DNA from 3 places in the Cutibacterium sp. LaCa_286 genome. Region 3 is predicted to be linked to each of the others. Evidence: riboswitches for the same ligand, from Rfam matches in the RefSeq annotation. Region 3 holds a riboswitch; each other region holds the start of a gene.
The links. Region 3 has a riboswitch for cobalamin ahead of cobI (precorrin-2 C(20)-methyltransferase). Riboswitches for the same ligand answer to the same signal wherever they lie in the genome.
Positions count from the first base shown of each region.

Region 1: it holds a riboswitch for cobalamin, as region 3 does, so the genes downstream of both, ACP8JZ_RS00320 (ABC transporter substrate-binding protein) here and cobI (precorrin-2 C(20)-methyltransferase) in region 3, are expected to answer to the same signal.
Region 2: it holds a riboswitch for cobalamin, as region 3 does, so the genes downstream of both, ACP8JZ_RS02685 (ABC transporter substrate-binding protein) here and cobI (precorrin-2 C(20)-methyltransferase) in region 3, are expected to answer to the same signal.

Region 1 is NZ_CP191091.1:83,462-90,344, reverse strand. Features, by position in the region: gene ACP8JZ_RS00345 (multicopper oxidase domain-containing protein) at 1-1,634, shown strand, start outside; gene ACP8JZ_RS00340 (GNAT family N-acetyltransferase) at 1,774-2,079, shown strand; gene ACP8JZ_RS00335 (6-phosphofructokinase) at 2,349-3,473, opposite strand; gene ACP8JZ_RS00330 (hypothetical protein) at 3,775-3,927, opposite strand; gene ACP8JZ_RS00325 (transcriptional regulator) at 4,174-5,022, shown strand; cobalamin riboswitch at 5,035-5,170, shown strand; gene ACP8JZ_RS00320 (ABC transporter substrate-binding protein) at 5,398-6,510, shown strand; gene ACP8JZ_RS00315 (ABC transporter substrate-binding protein) at 6,570-6,883, shown strand, end outside.
Region 2 is NZ_CP191091.1:631,894-638,776, forward strand. Features, by position in the region: gene ACP8JZ_RS02670 (aminopeptidase P family protein) at 1-307, opposite strand, end outside; gene ACP8JZ_RS02675 (zinc ribbon domain-containing protein) at 446-1,171, shown strand; RNA gene rnpB (RNase P RNA component class A) at 1,363-1,742, shown strand; cobalamin riboswitch at 1,939-2,123, shown strand; gene ACP8JZ_RS02685 (ABC transporter substrate-binding protein) at 2,164-3,183, shown strand; gene ACP8JZ_RS02690 (FecCD family ABC transporter permease) at 3,180-4,214, shown strand; gene ACP8JZ_RS02695 (ABC transporter ATP-binding protein) at 4,211-5,002, shown strand; gene ACP8JZ_RS02700 ((2Fe-2S) ferredoxin domain-containing protein) at 4,999-5,631, shown strand; gene ACP8JZ_RS02705 (CstA-like transporter-associated (seleno)protein) at 5,651-5,866, opposite strand; gene ACP8JZ_RS02710 (carbon starvation CstA family protein) at 5,863-6,883, opposite strand, start outside.
Region 3 is NZ_CP191091.1:417,427-424,309, reverse strand. Features, by position in the region: gene ACP8JZ_RS01690 (CbiX/SirB N-terminal domain-containing protein) at 1-28, opposite strand, end outside; gene cobJ (precorrin-3B C(17)-methyltransferase) at 31-2,646, opposite strand; gene cobM (precorrin-4 C(11)-methyltransferase) at 2,643-3,551, opposite strand; gene cobI (precorrin-2 C(20)-methyltransferase) at 3,719-4,483, opposite strand; cobalamin riboswitch at 4,512-4,653, opposite strand; gene ACP8JZ_RS01670 (cobyric acid synthase) at 4,663-6,117, opposite strand; partial or broken gene ACP8JZ_RS01665 (cobalamin biosynthesis protein CobD/CbiB) at 6,204-6,883, opposite strand, start outside.

The DNA of each region.
Region 1 (6,883 bases), 330 kb from region 3:
CGCGCGGACGAGCCGTGCAACTCGTGGGGATCGTCACCGCCGGGATCGGTCTGGCCGGGTTCCTGCCCGCGATGATCGCCATGGTGCGCACCGCCATCCCGTTGCTCAAGGAGCGCGGAATGGCAGCCGCCAGGGCTCGCGCAACCCCACACCCGGACAATGGGGCCTCCACAATTCGGAGGTCGGACGCCGAAGCGTCGGGGCACGACAAGGACGCCGGGGGCGGCACCAGAACCGATGGCGTCGTCGCGAACGCCACGCGCAAGCCTGCAACCCACCCCGATCCGAGCTCCACCGCACCACCGGGGCGTCGTTCCTTCGTGGAGTCGGTCGTCGGACTGTCGGCCGTGCTGGGGGCCAGCGCTGCCGCCCACGGGTGGGACGAGCACCGAGCCAGCTCCGCCATCCACGTCGCACCGACCGGGCACACGACGACGATCGAGATGACGGCCCACGACATGCGCTTCCATCCCGATCACGTCGAGCTACCAGCCGGGGACCGTCTGGTCGTCAAGCTCACCAACACCGACCCTGCCCAGGTCCACGATCTGCAGCTGGCCTCCGGCCCGTACTCGGGACGTCTGGACCCCGGACAGACCACGACCCTGGACGCCGGGGTGCTCGAGCAGTCCCAAGAGGGCTGGTGCACCCTCGTCGGTCACCGATCCATGGGCATGACGCTGCAGATCGACCTCGTCGGAGCCACGTCGTCGCCCCAGGGAACACCGAATTCCCGGGCCACCTCACCCAGGCGCGCAGTGGATCTCACCCAGCCCCCGGGCCGGGATTTCCGCACCCGCGACGCCCGACTTCCCCCGCTGGAGGCCAGTCGGACCCATCGCGTCGACCTCACCGTCCGCGAGAGGGAACTCGAGGTGGCACCAGCCACGACCCTGGCCGCGATGACCTACAACGGCCATTTCATGGGGCCGGTGCTGCGGGCTCGAATCGGTGACCGCATGCAGGTGCATCTGGTCAACGACGGCTCCATGGGTCATTCCATCGACTTCCATGCCTCCCGATCCTCCCCCGACACGACGATGCGCACCATCTCCCCCGGTCGGAGCCTGGACGTCGAGTTCACCATCGATCACGCGGGAATCTGGCTGTACCACTGCTCGACGATGCCGATGAGTGCCCACATCGCCGCCGGCATGTTCGGAGCGCTCATTGTGGCCCCGGCAGATCTGCCCACCGTCGACCGGCAGTACGTGCTCGTACAGTCCGAGACCTACCTGGCCGAGCAGAACAACCAGCCGGTCGACACCGGAAGGATCGCCGACGAGAAGGTCGACCTCACGATGTTCAACGGCCATGCCAACCAGTACCTCTTCGCCCCGCTGCAGGCCCGGGTAGGTGAACGGGTGCGGTTCTGGGTGCTGGCCGCCGGACCCAGCCGGGGGATGAGTTTCCACATCGTCGGGGCACAGTTCGACACCGTGTTCAAGGAGGGAGCGTACCTGCTGCGCCGCGACGATCCTGGTTCTGGCGGGTCCCAGGCCCTCGACCTGGCAAGTTGTCAGGGCGGATTCGTCGAGACGGTGTTCACCGAGCCGGGCCGCTACACCTTCGTCAACCACTCCTTCGTCGAGATGGAGCGCGGCGCACGTGGATTCATCGAGGTACGGCCATGAGCCACGACTGCTGAGCCGCCCGATCCACCAACGCCTCGCTGCCAGACCTGCGAATCCCTGGGCGACGACGGACGCCACCGATCGCCGTGAGAGACATGCGGGGCGGAACAACCCGCCACGAGAACTGGTTACCGCCACCATGAGCGATGTCACCGTAACCAGAAACGCAGAACAGTCCCGTTACGAAGCCCACATCGACGGCGAACTGGCAGGGTTTACGCACTACACGCAGCAGGACGACGTCGTCGTCATGGATCACACCGAGACCGAGGACGGCTTCACCGGGCGCGGCGTGGCAAGCCAGGTCGTCAAGTACGCCTTGGATGATCTGGCACGTCAGGGTGCCACAGTGCGACCGACCTGCCCGTTCGTCGCCTCGTGGCTCGACAAGCACCCGGATCACCCGATCACGGTACAGCAGGGCGGTCACGGGCAGCAGGGCTGAGCCACCACCCGACGTTCTGACTGAGCCACCTGTCTCGAGATCGACTCCCACCGCCGCGGAGCTCCCAATGCTGCAGGCTCTCTGCGACGCGGGGGCCGTCCTTGATGCACCCAGTGCGTCCGGGTCGGGGCCCCGATCATCCATGCCGAACCGGCCTGTGACGGCCGGGCGCACTGGTTGATCGCCGGGGCGCCCTGGTCGTCCGAAGCCCCTGTGCTGCCCGGGAGCACGGAACGCCCACCAGCCGACGGGCTCCGGCACCTCGCAGCTCAGTCGCCGAGGCTGGTACCCACTTCACGAGCGGCCTCCACCCACGGGTGGTCCGCCGGCACGTACTTCACCTTGCCGGCCACCTCCTTGAGGGCGACGGTGTCGGTGCCGGAACCCTTGGCGGCCACCATGATGCCGAAGCTCCCCTCCTGCACCATGCGGGCACCCATTGTGCCCAGCCGGGTGGCAAGCAGTCGGTCGTGGGAGCACGGCGTGCCACCGCGCTGGACGTAGCCCAGGATCGACACCCGAGACTCCAGACCGGTGGCTTCCTCCAGCTCGGAGGCGAGCTTGATGGTGTTGTCGCGCATGGAGGCCTCCAGATCGCGCTTGGCGCGTTTGGCCGCCGGTTTGGTCTTGGCACTGGAGTTGTCCACGAGGGCACGAGCACCCCGCAGGGCCATGGCGTCTGAGACGTCGCGTGCCCCCTCGGCCACGGCGATGACCGAGAAGTTGAGTCCCTGGCTGCGCCTCCTCTCCACGGCCTCGGCAATCGACTCGAGCTTGTAGGGCACCTCGGGCAGCAGGATGATGTCTGCCCCACCGGCGATGCCCGAGCCCAGGGCCAGCCAACCGGCCCGGTGCCCCATGACCTCGGCCAGGATGATCCGGTGGTGGGAGTGGGCGGTGGAGTGCAGCCGGTCAATGGCGTCGGTGGCCACCTCCAGGGCGGTGGAGAAGCCGAACGAGTCGTCGGTGCCGACGATGTCGTTGTCGATGGTCTTGGGCAGGTGGATGACGTTGAGACCGGCCTTGTGCAGTTTGTAGGCGTTCTTGGAGGTTCCACCCCCGCCAAGTGTCACCAAGGCGTCCAGGCCGAGCTTGTCGTAGTTGTCGACGATGGTCGGCACCATGTCCGTCTCCTCGCCATTGACGATCATGCGATTGACCTTGTCACGGCTGGTTCCCAAGATCGTCCCGCCCACGGTGAGGATGCCGGAGAGGTCGCGTTGGGTGAGGTCGACGTAGCGGTTCTGCGCCAGGCCCAGGAATCCGTCATGGAAGCCGACGAGTTCCATGCCGTACTCGCGGATGGCCGCCTTGCCGAAGCCACGGATTGCTGCGTTGAGGCCGGGGCAGTCTCCCCCGGCGGTGAGAATGCCGACTCTCTTGTGGTTTCCCATGCTTCCTCCCGGTCGCTCACACCATCGGTCGTCTCACACCATGTTCGCAGATGACATGGCAGGGATGCACACCCCGGGTGTGCGGGAGACGTCACACGGACTCAGAAATCTCAGGAATGCAGGGCGCAAGGGAATGCAGGCGAAAATCCTAGCATCACGATGTGGACGAGAGGTCAGACGCAACATCGGCCCCGACCAGTCCCGACACCGTGGACAGGCAAGACCAAGACACCGTGACAGGCAGGGCATGGACGTGCCCGGGAGTCAGCATCCATGCCGACTCACATGTGGGCCGCACACGTCAGCGAGGACGCTGGCGCCCTGCCAACCCATCGATCCCCTCCAGGGCGATCCGCCGTACCTGAGCGTGTCGGTGATGTCTGGCCGTCGCGAGACGTTCCGCAACGATGACTCCCGCCACCAGCGCTGCTGCCACCACCAGTCGTGCCTTCACACCAACCTCCTGTTGCACCACTCGGGTGCCACGTGTGCCGGAGCAACCAGACCGAATGTGACACATCCGGCGAAGAGTGGCCCCGACGAGTGACCCCAGGGCAATTCTGCTCCATCCACAGCAACTGACACACCGAGGCGAACAGTGTTCGCCCAACCGTCACACACGCGATTGAATGGCACGGTGAGCAGTCCCAGCCCAGCCGTACCTCATGAACCACCAGCCGTGCCGCACGAACCGGGCGAGATTCAGCGCCACGCCACCACCGTCGTCTCCCGAACCGACGCCGGGAGCCGCCATGCCGACCTCCAGGTGTCTCGGCTGCGCGACCTGCTGCTCGCCGACGTACCGGCTGGGCGTCTGGTCATCGCCTGTGACGCCGTCGGGGGCATAGGCTCACGGCCCGGGGACCCCTACCCGGCAGATCCGACGTGGTGTGCCCATCTGGCAGCGCGAGTACCACTGCTGGAGGTGCTGTGCGTGAGAGCCCGACCGATGATCCTCGTCAACACCCTGTGTCAGGACGCCACCTCGGCCCAACCGCTGATCGAGGAGTTCCAGCGGTGCGCGGTTGCCGCGGGGATCGATCCCCAGGCCGTCACCGGATCGACGGAGGACAACGTCATCACCACCCAGACCGGAATTGGGGTGACGGTCATCGGGGTACGACCGGACAGAGCCCCTGGCACGCCGGTTCCCGGCGAGGCTTCGGCGGCAGCGGCACAGGCGCAGGAAGCCGACGTGCTCGTATGCGTCGGCTCCCCGATCTCGGCGCCGGATGACGAGGTACGCCCTGGTCGGCGCGAGATCGTCACCCTGGACGAGGTGCGTGCGCTGCTGGGCTCGGGCCTGGTGCACGACTGTGTACCGGTGGGATCGCACGGAATTGCCTGGGAGGCCGATCAGATCGCCGTCACCGCAGGACTGCGGTTCGATCCCGGCAGGACCGATCTCGATCTCACGAAGTCCGGCGGACCGTCAACCTGCGTCGTACTGGCCTGCGCACCAGAAGACGTCAGCGAGCTGCGCACACATGTGAGCGACGACCGGCCGTGGACTCGGATTGGCACATTGCAGCCCCAGCACAGGGATTGACACCAGACATGCTATTTTGTGCGTGTCCCGGGTCGGACTCGGCCCGAGGTACTCCGCAGCGAGCGAAGTCGGTGCAAGTCCGACACTGTCGCGCAACGGTGATGCCCTCCAGCTCAGTCCGGTCGCCTCCCTGCGAAGTGGCATTCACCGACTCTCGCCGTAGGAGTCTGCCGAGCACACCGGGTGTGCCCCAGCGGGTCCTGCGACACGACTGCAGGAGACTTCATGGGTACTCCACTGCCGAGACGTGTCTCGGTCCTTCTCACCCTTCTCGTCGTACCTTCCCTGGCCCTGACGGGCTGCTCGGGCACGAAGGACGGCTCCACCTCCCCGAGCTCCTCGACGACCACCCCATCAGCTGGCACCGGTGCCAACATGTCCGGGTGCATCAAGTCCGGGGAGTTCGACAAGGACAAGGACTACTTCGGTGACAAGGTCACCTTCACCGGGGCCAGGAACGTCCACGTCAGCTATCACAAGTCCTACAAGGTCCTCACCCTCGGCAAGCAGGACAAACCGTCGCAGACCTTCGTGTTACTGCAGTGCGGTGCCCCCAGACCAACGCTCACCGGTGAGCTCGCCAAGGCCCCGATCATCGACGTCCCGGTCAAACGAGTCGCCGCCTCCTCCACCACCCAGATCCCGGTCCTCCACACCCTGGGATCCTTGGACGCAGTCGTCGGCGTCAACCAGCTCGAGCAGATCTATCGCGGACCGGCACGAGACGCCCTCGAGGCCCGCAACACGCCCAGCTACGGGTCGAGTCGGATGCAGATCGACACGGAGAAGCTCATCTCCCTCAAACCCGACGCCGTGCTGGCCGCCAGCTCAGAGGTGAAGGAGTTCAAGCAGGTGCAGTCCGCCGGCATCCCGGTGCTGCAGGACCTCGACTACCTCGAGTCCACCCCGCTGGCCCGAGCCGAGTGGATGAAGACCTACGGCATCCTCCTCAACAAGGAAGGCGCCGCCACGAAGAACTTCGACGGCATCACCAAGCGCTACACCGAGGTGGCGAAAAAGGCCAGGAACGCCACCGACAAGCCCAGCGTGCTCGTCGGCCAGGAGACCAAGGGGCAGTGGTACGTCCCGGGAACCGACTCCTACATGATCAAGTTCATGACCGACGCCGGAGCCACCGACGCCATGTCCCAGGCCGTCAAGGGCAACGGAGCCACCCCAACCGACGCCGAGGTCGTCTTCAAGTATGGCTCCAAGGCCGACTTCTGGCTCAACGGCAACTACATGTCCATGACGACGTGGCACGGCAAGGACGACGCCCTCAAGCAGAACCCGCGCTACGCGAACCTGTCGGCCTTCCAGCACGGCAACGTCTGGAACCCCAGCAAGCGCACTGCCCCAGACACCGGGAACGACTTCTGGCAGTCCGGGATCGTCCAACCCGACGTCGTGCTGGCCGACCTCACGTACATCTTCCACCCTGACCTCATGAAGGGGTACACGCCGTACTACTACACCAAGCTCAGCTGACCCTCTCAGCGGCGATGTTCGCCGCACCACCATCCCCTCACCTCCACTTGGGAGCAACCATGTCCATCAATCGTCTGGTGGCGGGCCTGGCCGCCACCACCATGTGCGTCGCCACCCTCACCGGGTGCTCACACTCCGAGAAGTCGGATTCCTCGGCGAACGCGCCGTCCAGCACGTCCTCCCAGCAGGGCTGCATCAAGAACTTCGACCCCTCGAAGGACTACTTCGCCGACAAGGCCACTTTCCGCGACGCCCGCGACATCACCGTGTCGTACCACAAGTCGTACAAGGTCGTGACGCTCAAGCACCCGTCGAACACCGCGAAGAAACCCGTGCAGTACGTCCTGGTGCAGTGTGGCGCCCCGCAGCCGAA
Region 2 (6,883 bases), 210 kb from region 3:
AGTAGACGAACGTCGTGTGTGGACGAAACGGGAAGTCGCAGTCGTTGTTGCGGGGCATGAGCACGCCAGCGGGGATGACGAGCACCTCGCCGGGGAACCTTGCAGCCAGGACGTCACGGTGCGTACGCGCCGAGGGCACCGAGTCCAGGGGCTGTGGCATGGTGGAGTCGTAGGGCTGCCAGCCGGTGGGGATGAAATCACGGAACGCCTGGGAGAACGGGGTCTGGCGTTTGGGGACCTTCTGCTCATCAGCGGCCTGGATCTGGGAACCGGCAGACCTGCCGGAACGATCAGTCACATCAGTCATGGAAACTCTCGCCTCTCCGTCGAATGTGCGTTGGGTGTCATTGTAATGAGCCGGGTCCAGCCGGATAGGCTGGCTCTCACGAGTTCAGCAGAGTCTGGTGGCCATGAGCTCCCCGGGTTCACAGTTGCAGGAGGTAGCGTGAAGGCAGCACCGCAGGACCAGTGGAAACTTCTCGACCTGGCAGAGACCGACCGGCTCATCGCCCGTAGGCGTCATGATCGCAAGGTCCTTCCCCAACTCGACGAACTCAGGAAACTTGCTGGCTCGCGTCAGAGCCTCGCCGAGGATCTTGTCGCCAAGCAGACGGTCGTCTTCGACCTCAAGGCCGACCAGAAGCGCATCGAGGGAGACCTTGCCCCGGCGAGGGCCCGTCTGGAGCGCAACCAGGCCACGGTGGATGCCGGCCAGATCGATCACAAGGCACTGCGCAGTCTCACCGACGAGATTGAGCACCTCAAGCGACGTATCGGTGATCTGGAGGATGCCGAGCTCGACATCATGCAGCGGGTCGAGGAGGCGGAAGCGGCTCAGGCGCAGGCCGACGAGGCTCGCAAAGCTCTTGACGGCCACATTCGCGAGGCGTTGGCGTCCCGGGACCATGACCTCTCCGAGATCGACGCCGAACTCAAGCGTCTTGTTGCGCAGCGCACCGCCCAGGCCGGGGCGCTCCCGGCCGATCTGCTCAAGCTGTACCAGACTCTGTTGGAACGTACCGGGATGGGGGCCGGCAGGTTGGAGCATGGCGTGTGCAGTGCCTGCGGAATCGTCGCCAATCCTGGCGACCAACGTCGCTACGACCAGGCCCCGGCAGACGAGGTGCTGCGCTGTGAGGAGTGCGACCGCATCATGGTGCGTCCCCTGTGAGACGACATCCCCTTTGAGGAGTGGGCTCATCCCCCTTGAGGGGGATGGTTCCCGACCGGGCGCTGCCCGAGGTGGGGCCGATCACGGTTCGGTGAAGGTGCGCGAGGTGCGAACGTCTGCCCCGACCAGGTGTGGTGAGCCCCATCGGCTGTCATGAAGCGGTGTTCACAGGCTAGAATGGATGTTTGGACGAGCCACCCGGGGTGATCGCGGCAGACGACGATCTGTCGAGGAAAGTCCGGGCTCCACAGGGCAGGGTGGTGGGTAACGCCCACCCGGGGAGACCCGCGGGACAGTGCCACAGAAAACAAACTGCCGAGAAATCGGTGAGGGTGAAACGGTGAGGCAAGAGCTCACCGCGGCATCGGTGACGGTGCCGGCACGGCAAACCCCACCCGGAGCAAGGCCAAGAAGACCGTGAGGTCGCGGACGTGTTCGAGGGCTGCCCGCCCGAGCGCCCGGGTAGGCCGCGCAGCTGCAAGGCTGGAGGGCGTCGGCAACGGCGTTCACAGATGGATGATCACCGGCCCCGATGGGGTCACAGAACCCGGCTTACAAGGGTGGCTCGTCCCTTTTCAACCAGGGACTTGTGGTGGGTTGATGGGTTCTGTGTTGCAGCAAAGCTTCTGGCGATGATGGGTGCTGAACGGTACAGAAAAAGACGAGACGTAGGTGTCACGCCTATAGGGACGTCTGCCATGAGGGTGTCTAAGGATTGGCTGAGTTGCGAAACAGGAAGAAGAATTTCTTTTCTGGGGCGTACACGGATTAGTATGTGGCAGTCAGGTTGCTGGAGATTCTCCGGCGCAGGAATCCGGTGAGAGACCGGAGCTGACGCGCAGCGGTATGACTGATCCACCCGACTCGAGCCACTGGTGCCACTGGTACCGGGAAGGTGTCGGAAAACGGAGATGAGGTTGAGCCCGAAGACCACCTGACAACGTCCTGTCGGTCCCCGGCCGCGAACGCCGGTCACAGAAAGCTGGCTTCTCATGCCCATGTGCTCATCCTTGTCACATCGCCTCGTCATGGGGTTGGTCGTGCCCGCCACTCTGCTCGCTGGCTGCGCAGGTGCTCCCGAAGATCCCGTTTCCAGCGAGCCATCCTCTGCGTCGGTGTCCCAACCGTCCGCAGATCGTGTGGAAGTCACCAACTGTGGTCAAAAGATCATTCTCGACAAACCTGCCACCAGGGCTGTAACTCTCAACCAAGGTGCCACGGAGGACGTCCTGGCCATCAATGGCGCATCAAATCTGGTTGGGACGGCCTACCTAGACGGCGAGATTCCTGCCAAGTGGCGAAAGTCCTATGATTCGGTCAAGGTGCTGGCCAAGGAGTATCCGTCCAAAGAGACCTTCTTGGCTGCCAAACCCGATCTTGCTCTTTCCTCTTTCTCCAGTGCCTTCACCGACAAGGCTGTCGGAACCCGGGATGAGCTCGCGAAGCAGGGAATCGCCACATACATCAGTCCCTTCGGATGTCCCAAAGGCACTAAGTCAGCCGAGACAACGTGGGGCAATGTCTGGAAGGAAATGCGCGAGGTCGGATCCCTCATCGGGGCTCAGGACGGTGCCGACACTGCGATCACCAAGCAGCATGAGTACCTGCGGGACGTGACTACACACAAGCACGGTACCGGAACCTCGATCGTGTGGTTCGATTCTGGGGACAAGACCCCGTTCATCGGTGCCGGTCACGGTGGCCCACAGCTGCTCATGGATGCCGTGGGAGCCAAGAATGTCTTTGCGGACGTCGATGGCGGATGGGCCGATGGCTCCTGGGAAAAGATTGTGGCCTCCGATCCGGACGTCATCGTCGTTGCCGATGCCAAATGGTCCACCGCGAAGGACAAGATCGCTTATCTCAAGGGCGATCCGGTTCTCAAGCAGATGAGAGCTGTCAAGGAGAACAAGTTCGTAACGGTGCCATTCTCCCAGAGTACCCCGGGTGCCGAGCTGATCGACGGTGCCAAGACTCTCAACGATGGTTTGGCAGAGATCGCTGGGAAATGATCCGCTCACGTAACTGGTTGTTGGCTGCCTTTCTTGGTACTGCCCTCGTTGCCAGTGCCTTGGTCGTACTGGGAGTTGGGGCAGTCCATGTGCCGGTTCACGATGTGATTCGGGTGGTTGCTCGACGATTTCGACTCATTAATGGCTCTGATGTCACCGTCCTTGACGATCGGATTGTCTGGCAGTTGCGCGCCCCGCGCGTCATTGGCGCAATGGCTGTGGGCGCTTTGTTGGCGATGTGTGGAGCGGTACTGCAGACCCTGACGGGTAATGACTTGGCCGATCCTTATTTGCTCGGCATTTCCAGTGGCGCCTCGGTCGGTGCGGTCTTCGTCCTCATCGTCGGGATCTCCAGCGCTCTGGGGCAGTCCGTCCTGATGACACTGGCCTCATTCGGCGGGGCGGTCGGGGCCCTTGTCATGGTGTTGGCCATGGCCACTGGTAAGTCTGGGGAGCTACCCGCCAGCCGGACGATCTTGGCTGGGGTGGCCGTCGGACAGTTGTGCGGGGCCGCGGTGTCCATGATGATCATGGTGTTCGGCGAGTCGAACGCCGCTCGATCAGCCCTGTCCTGGACACTTGGGTCGTTCACCGGTTTGAGATGGGGATCGACGATCACCCTGGCCGTCGCCACCGTTCCGGCCCTCATCGCCGGGATGGCGTTGTGCCACACTCTTGACGCTTTCGCCTTCGGTGACGTCAGCGCGATGTCCCTGGGAGTACCAGTCAACGCTGTGCGCTGGATGATCATGGTTGGCACCGCCCTGCTGACTGCTCTCAGCGTCGCCTTCGTCGGCCCCATCGGCTTCGTCGGGCTGACGGTTCCGCACATCGTGAGGTTCTGGACCGGGCCGCGGCACGCGCGGCTGTTGCCGGCATCTGCCCTCACCGGGGCACTGCTCATGGTGTGGTCAGACACTGCAGCGAGGTGCTTGCGCCCGGACACCGAGATTCCGGTCGGGGTCATCACGGCAGCCATCGGAGCCCCGGTACTGGTCATCCTGCTACGTCGTCAGGCGTCTCGATCATGACATCAACGACAACCGCTCTGCGGACCGAGAACCTTGGGTGGGGCGTCGATGACACGACGATCCTGTCCGGGGTCAACGTGGAGATTCGGCCAAAAGCCATGACGATGGTCATCGGACTGAATGGATCCGGAAAGACGACCTTGCTGCACCTGCTGGCGGGGTTGCGCAAGCCCAGCGTGGGACGGGTATGGCTTGGGGAGCGCGACCTTGCGAGGATCGGTGCCAAGGAGCGCTCCCAGGCGATAGCTTTGCTCGAACAGAATCCTTCGGCTCATGTGGAACTGACGGTTCGCGATGTCGTTCAGTTGGGCCGTATCCCGCACTTGGGAGGCTGGGGTATCGGCAACGTGAATCGTCGGAAGGGGCGTGATGGGGACGTCGTCGAGAACGCGATGGCGTCGACCGGGGTGGCTGATCTGGCCGATCGAGCGTGGTCGTCCCTCTCAGGAGGAGAGATGCAGCGGGTCCAGTTGGCCCGAGCCCTCACCCAGGAGCCTGAGATCCTGCTCCTGGATGAACCCACGAACCACCTCGACCTGCGTCACCAGATTGACCTGTTGGAGAGAGTACGCGGACTTGGTCTGACAACGGTGACCGTCATCCACGATCTTGACCTGGCCGTTGCCTACGCAGATGACCTCATCGTGCTGGATTCGGGCCGGATGGTCGCCGCAGGGCCGGCCTCAGAGGTACTGACCCCTCACCTCGTCCGCGACCATTTCGGGGTTGACGGCGAGGTTTGGTCAGATTTCAGACGTGGATTCACCTGGCGGGGACTGCAGCCGTGACGACGCGTATCGCTGTCTCGCTGCGCTGGGAGGACGCCTCTGACACGATCAACGCAGAAGCGGTGGCCCGTCACGTGGCTGCCGATCGGAGTGCAAGCCTGCAGGGTCCTGGCCCGGCGCTCGCAGATGTCCTCGACGCCGTTGATGACGACCGGGTCGAACTTGTCGGATGGAGTCGCGACCACGGGCCAGTACCGCTGTCCTGGCTTCGGCGGGTCGCTGGCCAGTGGGTGCGTGGCCGGGAGAACGGGCCAACCGTCGTCGTGCACGTCGGGGTTGTCCGCCCGAATCAGGAGCTGACCGGCCAGTGGCGAACCGTGACAGGCGCCGAAGCACCGTTGCGCAGCCCTGCTTGGCAGGAGTTTCCCTCCTTCCGGTATCATTTGCTCACCTGTCGAGGACCTCGCTGCAGCGCGGTCGGCGCCGCTGATCTGCATGCGCGTCTTCAGAAGAAGCTGGCACAGTCACACGTCCTGGACACGGAGGTTCTCGTCACGGTGACGGGGTGCATGTTCCCTTGCAACCATGCCCCTCTCATGGTGGTGTGGCCAGACGGCAAGTGCATCCAGTTGACCGAGGGCAACCTCGATCGCATCGTGTCGGCGCTGACTGGCCCCTCCCGTCATTGACGAGAAGCCCCGGTGGCAGTCAGCAACAACGTGCCTGGGGATTGCGGTCCTGACGGTCACAGTGATCGCGCCAGAAGTCCTTCTCGGACATCGGTTCGTGGCCGGTGCGTCGGCACCACTCCACGTGGTTGTCGTAGACGTCTGCTCCCGTGATGCCGCGTACCCACCATCGCAGTAGTGACCACCATCGTCGCCATCCTGGTTCGGCGGGCATACGTCGAGGTGCAGCCGTCATGCGTGCTCCGTTGTCTTGTGGACGTTCTCCAGGTCGAACTCGGGGTGCTGGGCGGTGAAGGAGTCCCACTCGGCCTGCAGGTTCTGCTCGGCCCGGTTGGCGACGAGGCCGCTGGGAGCGAAGATATGCGAGGGCAGGGCGGGATCCTCGGTGTCGATGATGTTGTGGCCGCGCAGTGCCTGGATGGTGCGGATGCATGCCACGACCATGACGATGAGGGCACAGATGACGAAGATGATCGACAGCGTTCCCTGAATGGCGGTGTTGCCGACGACGGTGTGCATCTCATCAAGGGTCTTGGCCTGGCCCAACGAGGTCTTGCCGGCAGCAATGGCGCGCCGATAGGTCATGTGATTCGCCCAGTAACCGATCCTCGGGTCAGGGGAGAAGATCTTCAGCCATGATCCATACACCGTGATGATGGCAGTGAAGAGCATGGGTACTGCAATGATGAGCAGTCGCCAGGTGTGTCCCTTGCGGGCGAAGACCACCAGGCAGATGGACAACGCCACGGCTGCCAACAGTTGGTTGGCGATTCCGAACAGCGGGAAGAGGGTGTTGATACCACCCAACGGGTCGGCGACACCCATGAGGAGGATCGAGCCCCATCCAGCCACCATGATGGCGGTGGTCAACCAGGAACCGACTTTCCACGAGTGGTCCCGTAGGCGCGGCCAGAAGTTCCCCAGAGCATCGGAGAGCATGAACCGGGCGACGCGGGTACCGGCGTCGACCGAGGTGAGGATGAACAGGGCCTCGAACATGATCGCGAAGTGGTACCAGAAGCTCATCATGGCCTGGCCACCGAAGAGCTGGTGCATGATCGTCGCGAGGCCGACGGCCAGGGTGGGTGCGCCGCCAGTACGGCTGATGATCGACGTCTCGCCAACGAGGTTGGCTGTCGTCGTCAGGGCATCGGCGTCGGTGTGGACCCCCGTCAGGCCCAGTGAATTGACGTAGGTGACGGCCGACTGAACGGTGTTGCCGGTGGCACCGGCCGGCGAGTTCATCGCAAAG
Region 3 (6,883 bases):
TTCCGCTGGCGATCTTGGTGTCAGTCATGATCACACATCCTTGTCCGTGTCATTTCCAGTGGTGTGCGCAGGGCGATCGGTGTCAGGCGTCGTCTGTGCTGCAGCGTCCACACGCGTGCTCCGTGCCGGCGGCGTGGCGCTGTAGGTCGTCTCGTCGGCCTTGGGCAGGTCGCGGTGGGAGTAGTTCTTGTGCTTGTCAGATCTGATGGCCCCGTCCATCCAGTGGTAGTCGCGTGGGGTGACGAAGAGTTTGCGGTTATCCCCGGAGGTGACGTACTTCGATGTCGACGACCCGACGACCACCATGCTCGTCATACCGACCCATTCGGGCTGGAACTCAGCCAGGGTCGACATGATGATCTGTTGCTGGCGTCGTTCGGCATGGGAGACGACCGCCACCGGGGTGGAGGGTGGCCGGTGCTCCGCCAGGATCGCCAGGGCATCGGGCAACTGATGGGTACGGGTGCGCGAGCGGGGGTTGTAGAAGGTGGTGACGAGGTCTCCCTCGGCAGCCGCCCTCACCCGCTTGACGATGAGATCCCAGTCGGTGTGCAGGTCGGACAGGCTGATCGTCGCGTGATCATGGCCCAGCGGGGCTCCCAAGATGCCGGAGATGGCGAGTTCCGCGGTGACCCCGGGCACGATCTCCACGTCGATGCCGTCGGTGCCCATCTCCAGGGTCGGGGAGGCCATGGCGTAGATGGCCGGGTCACCGCCACACACGAAGGCGACGTTGCGTCCTTCTCGGGCCGCCTCGATGGCGGCGGCGGTGCGTTCCTCCTCGGTGCCCATCTTCGTCGCAAGGATCGTCGCCCCGGGACGCACCACGTCGCGAATCTGCTTGACGTAGGGGGCGTACCCGGCGATGAAGGTGGCGTCCTGGATGCGTTGGAGGGCACGCGGGGTGAGCAGGTCTCGGGATCCGGGCCCCAGGCCCACCACCGAGAGGTGGCCGCGGGCCGGAACGCGTCCGATGGCAATCGTCGCCTCGGGGGTCTTGTGCTTGGTGACGACGAGCTCGGCCCCCTGGGCCAGCACCGAGGCCTCCGAGACGCTCGGGGTGCCCACCTCACGGGCCACGACGTCGGAGGGGGTCGGCACCTGTTGGGCGGCCAGTTCCTCGGCGGAGTGGGTGAGGTACTCCAACCCGCGTTCGTGGGCGAGTTTGATCATGCCGAGTTCGCCGGCCTTCACCTCGTGGCTGGTGAGGATCGTCACCGATCCGGGGGCCAGCCCGGCCTCGGCGAGGGTGTCGTCGAGCAGGGTCCGCAGGTGGTCGACGTCGGTGCCCTTGTTGCACCCCATGCCCACCACCAGGGAGCGCGGGTGCAGGACGACGGTGGGCAGGTCGGTGCCACCGACGGCTGTGGACGCGGCGTCGGCGGTGCGATCGGAGACGATGATTCGGGCAGCAGGGTCGCTGGCCTCCTCACTGACGTTCTTGGGCAGCGGCGGCAACGGCCACGGGTGTTCGCGCACCACCTGCACCGGACGTCCGGCGATGATCGAACCCGTGACACCGGCGACGTCACCCTCGTAGGCCCAGCCGAGCTGGTCGAGGGCCGGAACGCCGAGCGAGTCGGTGGCGGTGGAGACGACGGCGGTGCCACCCAGGGCGGCCGAGATGGTGCGGGAGAGCTCGTTGGCCCCACCGACGTGACCGCCCACCAGCGGGATGGCGAACCGTCCGGCCTCGTCGACGACGACGACCCCCGGGTCGGTCTTCTTGGACTCCAGCAGCGGGGCGATGAGACGTGTCGTGGCGCCCAGGGCCAGGTGGGAGACGATGAGGTCGCACTCCCCCCAGGCGGCTGCCAGCCCGGTGCGCGAGGGGCCGACGTACTTCTTGGTCTCCCGCTTGAGGGCGTGGTCGATGGCCTCGGCATGGGCTGCTGCGGCGTCGGAGTTGATGACCTGCCCGATGATGGGGTCACGGTCCGAGCCGTCCGGGTTGGTGTCGGTGCCCGGCTGCGGATCATCGGGGGCGTTGACGTTGACGTCCCCGGCGAGCTCGGGGTTGACGCCCACGGCTTGCGGGGAGTCCGGGTGGTGGTCGAGCACCAGGACGACGTTGGGGCTGGCAACATCTTCGTCGGCCACCACGGCCCTGGCGGCATCCTCGTCGAGGACGCGCACCCGCTGGTTCTCCTCGCCGATCTTCTCGGCCAGCACGAACGTCTTACCGCGCCCGGCCAGCCCGTCGGCCAGCTCGGCGAGGCCCCGCCCCGGAGCGGTGAGCACCCCAACCTTGGGATGGATCCTGGCCAGCCGGATCGCGGTCTCGACGCTCTTGGAGTGCGAGGAGACGAACTGGGCGTCGTCCCAGGGCAGGGCGACGGCGGCGAAGGCGGCCTGCAGCGATGTCGGGGCCGTCACCACCTCGACGTTCAGGCCTGCCTGGCGGATGCGACGCACCACGCCGAAGAAGAGGGGGTCTCCCGAGGCGATGACGACCACCCGGGCGTCGTCCGGCAGAGACTGGATGCGCTCGACGGCGGGACCGATGAGGCCGAGTTTCTGGCGTTTGTCGTCGGGGACGTCGAGGGCGTCGAGGTGACGCTGCCCACCGACGACGAGGTCGGCGTGGGCGACGTCGTCACGCATGGCGTCGGTGATGGTGCCGAGGTATCCGTGGACGCGAATCATGAGTTGTCCTTCGGGTCGGGGGTGGTGCTCTGGTCGTAGACGCCCCGGGTGCCGTGGGTCGTGAGGTCGGCGTGGGCGTCGGCGTCGGCTGCGCGGTACTCGTGGCGGAAGCCGGGGTGGTAGAGGTGGCTGCGGGTCTCGATCGGGCCGTCGGCCAGGGCAGGTCCGACGAGGACGACGGCATGCTTCCACAGCTTGTGGTTGCGCATCGTCTCCGACAGGTGGGCCAGGTCGCAGCGGAACATCATCTCCTCGGGCCAAGTGACCGCGTACCCAATGATGCAAGGGGTCTCGGGGGCGTATCCGCCCTCCAGCAGAGCCTGCTGCAGGGCCTTGTTGCGGGCCGCCGACAGGTAGACGGCCATGGTGGCCCCGTGGGCGGCGAAGGAGGCGACGGTCTCACCGTCGGGCATGGGGGTGCGTCCACCCTCCAGCCGGGTGAGGATGAGCGACTGGGAGACCTCCGGCACGGTGATCTCGACGTCCATCCGGGCCGCGGCAGCCGAGAAGGCGGAGATGCCGGGGATCGTCTCGAAGCCGATGCCGATGCGGCGGCACAGGTCACGCTGCTCGGCAGTGGCTCCGTAGATGGAGGGATCCCCGGTGTGCACCCGGGCCACCAACAGACCTTCGTCACGAGCTCGGGTGTAGAGGGGTTCGAGGTCCTCCAGCGGGATGGCGGCGGAGTCGATGAGTTCGGCGTCGGGTTTGTGCCGGGCGACCATGTCGGGATGCACCAGGCTGGAGGCCCAGATGATGATGTCGGCGGTCTCGATGACGCGAGCACCGCGCACGCTCACCAAGTCCGGAGCACCTGGTCCGGCACCGACGAAGACGACCCTGCCCTGCCCCTCGGCGAAGCTGGTGGCCGGGATCGGGGCAGGGTCGATGAGCGAGTGGTCCAGATCCTCCAGGGTCTGCTCCGAGGCGTGCTGGGTGGGACGGGCCGCCTGCGGGGTCGTCGAGCGCGAGCTGGCCTCGGTCGTCGACGGGACGCCGGTCGAGGCCGCAGCGTCGTCTGGTGACGTGAGGTCATCTGGGGGCTCGGGGGTGGACGGCGTGGGTGTGGGGCTCACAGTTTTCCTCCGGTGACGGTGCGTTCGGGCACGGACAGGACGGTCGAGAAGTAGGGGGCCGATTCGTCGGCCTCCACCTGGGCCAGACCGAGCAGGTGCTGGGTCGGCAGGGAGACGTCGGTGCCGATGATGGCGTCACGGCCCCGCTTGCGGATCTGCTCGAGCACCTCGGGCATCTTGCGCCCACCCTTGTAGACGGTGACGGAGTCGACGACGTCGAGCACCTCACCGAGTTTCTCCGAGCCGACGGTGGCCGGCACCAGGGCGAGGATCTCGCGTCCCTCGACCAGTGGGGTGCCGGCGGCGGCGGCGATGGCCTGCATGGCGGTGATTCCGGGCACGAGGGCGATGACGACATCGGGCAGTCGTTCCTCGACGTTGGCACGCAGATAGGTGAACGTCGAGTAGACGGCTGGGTCTCCGACGGTGGCCAGGGCCACACTGTGTGCCCCGTCGTTGAAGGCGTCCACGGCGAAATCGGCCGAGGCCCGCCACGACTCGATCCGTTTGGTGCCCAGACCACGGCGTTGGGCCATGGAGAACGGCACCGGCTGGACACGCCCCGTCATGTGTGGGCAGGCCGCACGAATGATCTCCTCGGCTCGCCCCATACCTCCGGCGGACGCCTCGGTGGACGGCACGAGGACGACGTCCGCCTCCTGCAGAATGCGTTGGGCCCGCAGTGTGACCAGTTCGGGGTCGCCGGGGCCAACCCCGACACCGTACAGGGTGCGGGGTGGGTTCGATGGGGCAGAGTTCACAATGGCCTCCTCAGGTTTCCTCGCCCGATGATGTGCGCTGCGATCGACGGAGTATCTGGCTGCACCGTGCAGATCGACACAATCTGCAGGTTCACAGTGGCGGGACCGCGCCGGACTCACACCGACTTCCTCCCACTTCGACCGCTCACACCGAGCATAGCGGGTGGAACCACGCAGATTCAGCGCCCCAGTGTGAGCAGGGCATCCACGTCGACATGCTCGACGAGGGCGTCGGCCAAGGTGTCGATCATGGCTTCCCGACGAGCCTGGTAGCCCAGTTCGTCGGTGTGCGGACGCCAGGACGAACCGGCCACCTGGGCGGCCTGGGCCAGCCAGGTGCGCCGGAAATCGTCGTGTTCGAAGGCACCGTGCCACATCGTCCCCCACACCGATCCGACGTGGACCCCGTCGAGGAACGGCTCTGAACCGGCATCGGCAGTGGTGGTGCCGTGGTGGATCTCGTACCCACCGACCTCGATGCCCTGCCACGTGCCGTGCGAGAGGGTCAACGTCTTCTCGGCGGCGAAGTCGACATCCACCGGCAGCAGGCCGAGTCCCGGCACCTGCGCTCCCCCGGCAACCTCCTGCCCCTGTGGGTCGTCGATGGTGCGCGCAAGCATTTGGTAGCCTCCGCAGATGCCGACGACGGTGCGACCCTGCGCGGCGCGTTCGGCCACCACCTCGGCAATACCGGTGCTGCGCAACCAGGCCAGGTCGTCGATCGTCGAGCGCGATCCGGGCAGGACGACGATGTCGGCGGCGGCGCAGGTGGCCGGGTTGGTCGTCACCTGCACGTCCACACCGGTCTCACCGGCCAGGGCGTCGACGTCGGTGGCATTGGAGATTCGTGGGAAGCGCACGACGGCCACTCGCAGGGCTGTCGGGTCGACGGCGTCGCCCTCGTGACGCCAGCGTCCGACCTCCAGGGCGTCCTCGCCGTCCAACCACACCCCGGGCACCCACGGCAGCACTCCGAAACTGGGGAGCCCGGTGCGCCGGGTGATCTCAGCCAACCCGGGGGCGAGGACCGAGTCGTCACCACGGAACTTGTTGATGAGGTAGCCGGCCAGCAGAGCACGGTCGGCGTCGTCGAGCAGCCCCCAGGTGCCGTAGATCGAGGCGAGCACCCCGCCACGGTCGATGTCTCCCACGAGCACCACCGGAAGGTTCTTCTGTCTGGCCAGACCCATGTTCGTGTAGTCCCCGGAGCGCAGGTTGATCTCGGCAGGCGACCCGGCACCTTCGCAGATGACAAGGTCGTGTGCTGCGGCGAGCTCGTCGTAGGCCGCCCAGGCCGCCTCGGCAAGGGCCTGCCGCCCGGTGGTGTACTGGCCGGCCTCCAGCACTCCGCCGGGTTGGCCACGCAGCACGATGAACGAGCGCCGGTCGGTGCCGGGTTTGAGCAGCACCGGGTTCATCGCCGAGCTGGGCTGCACCCGGGCAGCGGCGGCCTGCAGGTACTGTGCCCGACCGATCTCCGAGCCGTCGGCGCACACCATGGAGTTGTTGCTCATGTTCTGCGCCTTGAACGGCACGACGTCGATCCCTTGACGCACTGCTGCACGACACAGGGCGGTGACGACGAGTGACTTGCCGGCGTCCGAGGAGGTTCCGGCGACGAGGATTCCGGTCATGGCTGTCTCCTGCCTGCTCGATGGGTCGATCGTGGAACGCTCCTCCGGGGTGCCCGTGCAGTGATCCTGCGGTATGAGCGTGCAGTTCGGTGTGCTGGTCGTGACGCGACGGACCGTGGGACGACGCCACCGTGGAACAGCACATGGGCCAGGCTCGCCAATCCGCCCACGGCGGTGAGGGTGGCTGCCCCGGTCACCAGGTTCACCAGACGGGCGGCGTCATGCACCGCCGCGGCGTCGGGCAGCGGCCCGGATCCCAGCAGTGGCCGGAACTCGACCCGGTTGCCGTAGTAGACGTTTCGCCCGCCCAGCTGCACGGCCAGGGCGGCGGCCCAGGCCGCCTCGCACCAGCCGCCGTTGGGGCTGGGATGGTGGTCGTGCTCGGCGCGCACCGTCGCCCAGGTGTGGCTGCGGTCACCACCCACCTCGGGGGCGCAGAGGGCGGCCAGCGCCCCAGTGAGACGGGCTGGTAGCCAGTTGAGCGCATCGTCGAGCTTGGCTGCGACCTTGCCGAAGTTCTCGTAACGGTCGTTGTGGTGGCCGATCATGGCGTCCAGGGTGTTGGAGCCGCGGTGCACGAGCATGGCGGGCAGTCCGCCCACCGCGCACCAGAGGATCGAGGCGACGGCGGCGTCGGACGTGTTCTCGGCCATGGACTCCACCGTGCCGCGGGCGATCTGGGGGGCATCGAGGGCCTCGGGGTCTCGGCCGCACAGATGTGGTAGACGGTGCCGTGCCGCGTCGAGGTCGCCGCAGGCCAGCACGT